DNA from 2 places in the Streptomyces sp. NPDC053431 genome. Region 2 is predicted to be linked to the other one. Evidence: predicted binding sites of a transcription regulator. Region 2 holds the regulator's gene; the other holds the start of a gene.
What was found. Region 2 encodes HspR, which represses chaperone genes until heat shock. Its sites were predicted from a motif close to TTGAGNNNNNNNNNCTCAA; they were not measured.
Positions count from the first base shown of each region.

Region 1: the regulator HspR is predicted to act here: its motif matches at 1,784-1,802, upstream of dnaK (molecular chaperone DnaK).

Region 1 is NZ_JBITXX010000005.1:391,639-395,043, reverse strand. It holds gene dnaK (molecular chaperone DnaK) at 1-1,666, opposite strand, end outside; gene ACIGXE_RS16400 (Hsp20/alpha crystallin family protein) at 1,879-2,304, shown strand; gene ACIGXE_RS16395 (hypothetical protein) at 2,439-2,831, opposite strand; gene ACIGXE_RS16390 (J domain-containing protein) at 3,064-3,405, shown strand, end outside.
Region 2 is NZ_JBITXX010000003.1:448,883-452,287, forward strand. It holds gene grpE (nucleotide exchange factor GrpE) at 1-379, shown strand, start outside; gene dnaJ (molecular chaperone DnaJ) at 410-1,591, shown strand; gene ACIGXE_RS11545 (heat shock protein transcriptional repressor HspR) at 1,596-2,045, shown strand; gene ACIGXE_RS11550 (helix-turn-helix transcriptional regulator) at 2,137-3,120, opposite strand; gene ACIGXE_RS11555 (hypothetical protein) at 3,254-3,405, shown strand, end outside.

The DNA of each region.
Region 1 (3,405 bases), on a different contig from region 2:
TGTCGTGGACGGCGACGGAGTCGCCGAGCTCTCCCAGCCGTCGCTCGACGTGGTAGGCGAAGCTGTCGAGCTCGTTGCGCGCCTCGACGAGTTCGCGGATACGGGTGTCCTCGGCCCGGTTGCGTTCGGCCTCCTGGATCATCCGCTGGACCTCGGACTCGTCCAGGGTGCCGCTGCCGGAGACGGTGATGCTCTGCTGGGCGCCGGTGTCCTTGTCCTTCGCGGACACGTTGAGGATGCCGTTGGCGTCGATGTCGAACGTCACCTCGATCTGCGGCGTACCCCGGGACGCCGGACGGATGTCGTCCAGGCGGACCCGGCCGAGCACACGGTTGTCCGCGGCCCGCTCCCGCTCCCCCTGCAGCACCACCACGTCCACGGCCGGCTGGTTGTCCTCGGCGGTCGTGAAGGTTTCGCTGCGCCGGGTGGGAATCGTGGTGTTGCGCTCGATCAGCCTGGTCATCAGCCCGCCCAGCGTCTCGACGCCCAGGGAGAGCGGGGTGACGTCGAGCAGCAGGACGTCCTTGACCTCGCCCTGGAGCACCGCCGCCTGGACGGCCGCGCCGAGGGCGACGACCTCGTCGGGGTTGACCGACATGTTGGGGTCCTTGCCGCCGGTCAGCCGACGCACCAGCGCCTGCACCGCGGGGATGCGGGTCGATCCGCCGACGAGGATCACCTCGTCGAGGTCGTCGGCGGTCACCTTGCCGTCCGCCATCGCCTGCCGGACCGGTCCCATGCACCGTTCGACCAGATCCCCGGTGAGCTGTTCGAAGGTCGACCGGGTCACGGTGGTCGTGAGGTGCTTCGGACCGGCGGCGTCCGCGGTGACGAAGGGGAGGTTGATCTGCGTCTGCGCGGCCGTGGACAGCTCGGCCTTCGCCTTCTCCGCCGCCTCGTACAGCCGTTGCAGCGCCTGCGGGTCTCGGCGCAGATCGATACCGTTGAGGCGCTGGAAGTCCTCCGCGAGGTGGTCCACCAGCCGCCGGTCGAAGTCGTCTCCTCCCAGGTGGGTGTCGCCGGCGGTGGAACGCACCTCCACCACGCCGTCGCCCACGTCGAGGACGCTGACGTCGAACGTGCCGCCGCCGAGGTCGAAGACGAGCACCGTCTCGTGCTTCTTCTTGTCCAGCCCGTACGCCAGGGCGGCCGCGGTCGGCTCGTTGATGATCCGCAGCACCTCCAGTCCGGCGATGCGGCCGGCGTCCTTGGTGGCCTGCCGCTGCGCGTCGTTGAAGTACGCGGGCACCGTGATCACCGCCTGGGTGATCTTCTCGCCCAGCTGCTTCGCGGCGTCGTCCACGAGCTTGCGCAGCACAGCGGCGGAGATCTCCTCCGGGGCGTACTGCTTGCCGCGGACGGAGAACCGCGCCGCGCCCTCAGGACCCGACGCGACCTCGTAGGAGACCTGCTCCGCCTCCACGTCGATCTCCTCGAGGCGCCGGCCGACGAACCGCTTCGCCGAGTAGACGGTGCCCTGGGGATTCAGTACGGCCTGGCGGCGTGCCATCTGCCCGACGAGCCGTTCACCGCTCTCGGTGAACGCCACGACCGACGGCGTGGTACGACCGCCCTCACTGTTGGTGATCACTCTCGGCCGGCCGCCTTCGCAGACGGCGACCACGGAATTCGTCGTACCAAGATCAATACCCACAGCCTTGGCCATCGCTGCCTCCACGCACTGCTCGCACCGAGCGTGTCCTACCTCCAGGGCGTGGCTTGCCCACTGGGCCGGGACCATCACCCTGGCTCCGTAAAGCTCACTCATTCACTGGGATAAAACTTGAGTCCCATCTTGTCAAGAACGGTGCCGAGAGTTATATAAGAAGCGTCGGTACGCGATCGAACGGCACACGATGCGAAGGAGTTGATGATCAGATGCTGATGCGGACCGATCCCTTCCGTGAGCTGGACCGGATCACTCAGCGCGTGTTCAACGGCGTGCAGGGTCCTTCGGCGATGCCGATGGATGCTTGGCGCGAGGACGGCGCGGTGTGGGTCAAGTTCGACCTGCCGGGCGTCGACGCCGAGTCCCTCGACCTGAACGTCGAGAAGGACGTGCTGACGGTCCGGGCCGAGCGGAAGCCCGAGATCAAGGAAGGCGCGGAGACGGTGATCTCCGAGCGGCCCACCGGCACGTTCAGCCGCCAGCTGTTCCTCGGGGAGACGCTGGACACGGAGAACATCGAGGCGACGTACGACGCCGGTGTCCTCAGCCTGCGGATCCCGATCGGCGAACAGGCCAAGCCGCGCAAGATCCAGATCGACACCGCCAAGCGCACGGACAAGGAACTGCAGGCGTAACGGGGTCAAGGGGCGTCCGCCGGGCCGGGCCGGGCCGGCGGGCACTCGTAGCCGGGTCCCACGGCGAGCCGACGCCGTGGGACCCGGCCATGCCCGCAAGTCTCGATGGGGGAGACCTCCGCGTAACGGTGCGCTCAGCCGGTCGCCGCTCCAGCGCGCTCCACGGGCGGCCCGAACTGCTGCGGCTGGCTGTGGGCGGACGCGCCGAGCAGCGGAGCGCCATGCCGCTCCGGGCGGTGGCCGGGCGCGTCGACGATGCTCTCGCGTGGAGTGTCGGCGGGTCCGGGGGCTGCCGGAATGCGCCTGCGGGCGAGGATGCGGCCCACCCATTTGCGACCACACCTTGCGCACGGCACGGCACCCGCGGGGGTGTACGGCGAGGGCACGGCCACACCGTCGCGTGAGAAGTACTCCCAGTCGCCGCCCTGGTCGTCCCGGTACTGCTGGACGTCGTAATCGGCGCTCCACTCGTGCCAGCAATGCCCACAGGTGAACTGGACCCGCTCGAGTGCGAGTTCGATGATCATCCCTCTCACCTCTTTCCCCGGGTCGGTCCGTCACGAGTTACGGTCTTCTCCGCCTTGGAGCAATTATGTCGACAAAACGCGGCAAAGGTTCATGCCTGACTTCGAATGGCTCTACGGCAAGGAGGCGGGTCGGGAACGACGGCCCGGCACCCCTTGAATCCGCGCCCGCGGCGACCTATGAACGTGTTGTAGGTCTTGTCGGCCTCTCTGGCTGCGGCCGGCTCGCAGGGAGGTGAGAAATGTGACGGCACCCAGGCGACCGGACTATTACGCGGTGCTCGGCGTCGACCCGACCGCCTCGGTCAGGCAGATCACCAGTGCCTACCGCGCATTGGTCCGCGCTCTGCATCCGGACGCCCATCCGGAGCCGCGGGCTCAGCCCCAGGAGCTCGACGAGGTGATGACCGCCTACGCCACGCTGCGTGACGCCCGGAAACGGGCGGAGTACGACAGGCACCGCGCGGCCGGATCTCCCCACGGAGCGGCGAGGCCTGCGGCCGCGGTGCCGGTGCGGCACACCGGGCGCCCTGCACGGCCGTCCGTACGAACTGTGTACGTCGTGGTGGTCGGCCCG
Region 2 (3,405 bases):
CGCCGTCGCGAGCCTCCTGACCGAGCTCCTTCCCGTGCTCGACGACATCGGCCGGGCCCGGGAGCACGGTGAACTCGTGGGCGGCTTCAAGTCGGTCGCCGAGTCGCTGGAGACCGTCGCCGCCAAGATGGGCCTGCAGCAGTTCGGCAAGGAGGGCGAGCCCTTCGACCCGACGATCCACGAGGCCCTGATGCACTCGTACGCGCCGGACGTCACCGAGACGACCTGCGTGGCGATCCTGCAGCCGGGGTACCGGATCGGCGAGCGGACCATCCGCCCCGCGCGCGTGGCCGTCGCCGAGCCCCAGCCGGGCGCGGCTCCGGCCGCCAAGGAAGAGAAGAAGGCCGACGAGGAGAGCGGTGGCCCCGACGAGGGCTAGCGCGACGATCGTCCGAGAGGAGGGACGTCGATGAGCACGAAGGACTTCGTCGAGAAGGACTACTACAAGGTTCTCGGCGTCCCCAAGGACGCCACCGACGCCGAGATCAAGAAGGCGTACCGGAAGCTCGCCCGCGAGAACCACCCGGACGCCAACAAGGGCGACACCAAGGCGGAGGAGCGCTTCAAGGAGATCTCCGAGGCCAACGACATCCTCGGCGACCCGAAGAAGCGCAAGGAGTACGACGACGCCCGCGCCCTGTTCGGCAACGGCGGCTTCCGGGCCGGCGGTCCGGGCGCCGGCGGCTCCTTCAACTTCGACCTGGGCGACCTCTTCGGCGGCGCCCAGGGCGGAGCCGGGGGTGCCGGCGGTTTCGGCGGCGGTCTCGGGGACGTCTTCGGCGGCCTGTTCAACCGGGGCGGGGGCGGCGCGGGCACCCGTACGCAGCCACGCCGCGGCCAGGACATCGAGTCCGAGGTGACGCTCAGCTTCACCGAGGCCATCGAGGGCGCCACGGTGCCCCTGCGGATGTCCAGCCAGCAGCCCTGCAAGGCCTGTTCGGGCACCGGCGACAAGAACGGCACGCCGCGGGTGTGCCCGACCTGTGTCGGCACCGGGCAGGTCTCGCGCGGCAGCGGCGGCGGCTTCTCCCTGACCGACCCCTGCGTGGACTGCAAGGGCCGCGGCCTGATCGCCGAGACCCCCTGCGAGGTCTGCAAGGGCAGCGGCCGGGCCAAGTCCTCCCGCACCATGCAGGTCCGCATCCCGGCGGGCGTCAGCGACAACCAGAAGATCCGGCTGCGCGGCAAGGGCGCCCCGGGCGAGCGCGGCGGACCGAGCGGCGACCTGTACGTCGTCGTGCACGTCGACGCCCACCCGGTGTTCGGCCGCAAGGACGACAACCTGACCGTCACGGTGCCCGTCACGTTCGACGAGGCGGCGCTCGGCGGCGAGATCAAGGTGCCGACCCTGGGCGGCCCCGCGGTGACGCTGAAGCTGCCCGCGGGCACCCCCAACGGGCGCACCATGCGCGCCCGCGGCAAGGGCGCGGTCCGCAAGGACGGCACCCGAGGCGACCTGCTGATCACGGTGGAGGTCGCGGTGCCGAAGGAGCTGGACGACAAGGCCCGTGAGGCCCTGGAGACCTACCGCGAGGCGACGACGGGCGAGGACCCCAGGGCAGAGCTGTTCCAGGCCGCGAAGGGAGCTTGAGGAGATGGAAGGCCGCCGCCGTAACCCCTACCAGCTGACCGACGAGACCCCGGTGTACGTCATCTCGGTGGCGGCCCAGCTCTCCGGTCTGCACCCGCAGACGCTGCGTCAGTACGACCGCCTCGGCCTGGTCTCTCCGGACCGCACGGCCGGACGGGGCCGCCGCTACTCGGCCCGTGACATCGAGCTGCTCCGCCAGGTGCAGCAGCTGTCGCAGGACGAGGGCATCAACCTGGCCGGCATCAAGCGCATCATCGAGCTGGAGAACCAGGTCGCGGCGCTCCAGGCGCGGGTGGCCGAGCTGTCGACGGCGGTCGAGGGAGCGGCGGCGGCGATGCGCCAGCGCGAGGCCCAGGTGCACGCGTCGTACCGGCGTGATCTGGTGCCGTACACGGACGTGCAGCAGGCGAGCGCCCTGGTGGTCTGGCGCCCCGGCCACAAGCGCGGCGACTGACTCCCCTCATCCCCGAAGCCCCCTCCCCGGAGGGGGCTTCACCCTGTCCGGGGAGAGTGACCGCCCATGACGGGTCGCGGGCGGGCAGCGGTCACTCGTCGCGTTCCAGGATGCCGGACTGGGCGATCAGATAGCCCAGTTGGGCCCGGCTGCCGCTGCCGAGGGCGGCGGCGAGCTTCGCGATGTGCGCCCGGCAGGTGCGCACGTTCATCCCGAGGCGGCGCGCGATGGCCTCGTCGACGTGCCCCTCGACGAGGAGTTTGGCGATGGAGCGCTGCACCCCGCTGATGCCGCTGAGCATCGGGTGCTCGTAGGTGACGGGGGCGTCGAGCGGCGTGGCCTGCAGCCAGAACTGGTCGAAGACGCCGCCCAGGTACTCGACGAGCCCCTGGTGGCGCAGTTCGAGCGCGATCGTGCGGTCCCGGCTGGCCGGCACGAAGGCGACCTTGCGGTCGACGATGATGAGCCGGTCGATGATCTCTTCCAGGGTGCGGACCTCGACCTCGGGCCCGATGCGCTCCAGATAGGCCAGGGTGATGGGCTGGTGGCGCGCCGTGTGCTGGTAGAGGGTGCGCATCTTGATGCCCTTGCCGAGCAACGGCCGTACACGGCGCAGCGCTTCGCCGAAGGTATGGGCGCTGCGGCCCTTCCCCGGCTGTACGGTGAGGAGTTCCGAGGTGCACTCCTCGACGGCCCGGTCCAGGCTCGCGTTGATGCGGTCGAGGCCTTCGAGGACCGTGATGGCGTGCGTCATCGACGGGTCGCGTGCGCCGAGGGCCATGAACGGCTCGAAAGCGTCGGAGAGGGTGACCGTGAGGCGTCTGCGCTCCTGGATCTCCTTCTCGATGGGAAGGAGCAGCCGGGCCAGCGCGGCCGAAGGGGCCACCGGCCGCAGCCATTCGGCGTCGTCGGGGTCGGGACGCAGCAGGTCGAGGTCCATCAGACAGGGGGCCGACCCGATGTCCGATCGGGCGATCCGGCCTGATCGAAGCGCTTCCGCATAGAGGCGTGTGCCCGCTTCGCACAGGTCTGCGTGCGTGTGAGAATGTCCCTTTTTCTCAGGTTCTATTCGCATACGTACACCCCCAGGCTTTTGCATTACAGGAACATGATGCATTGAGCGAGTGGTGGAAACGGGATGAGTGAGCCATCGTCGTGACTTGCGGGGGAGCAGGTTGTTACACACCTTCAAGTGAGGTTGCTCGGTCATGTCCAAGAAGCTCATACGCACCGTAGCCGGTGTCGCACTGATGGCTGCTGCCGCTGTGGGAGCGGTCACGGCAACCGAGGACCCGGGGTGGGGTTCGCAGACGAGGGTCGTGAACGCCGACCCGGGCTGGGGTCTCACCCCCGCTGCCGA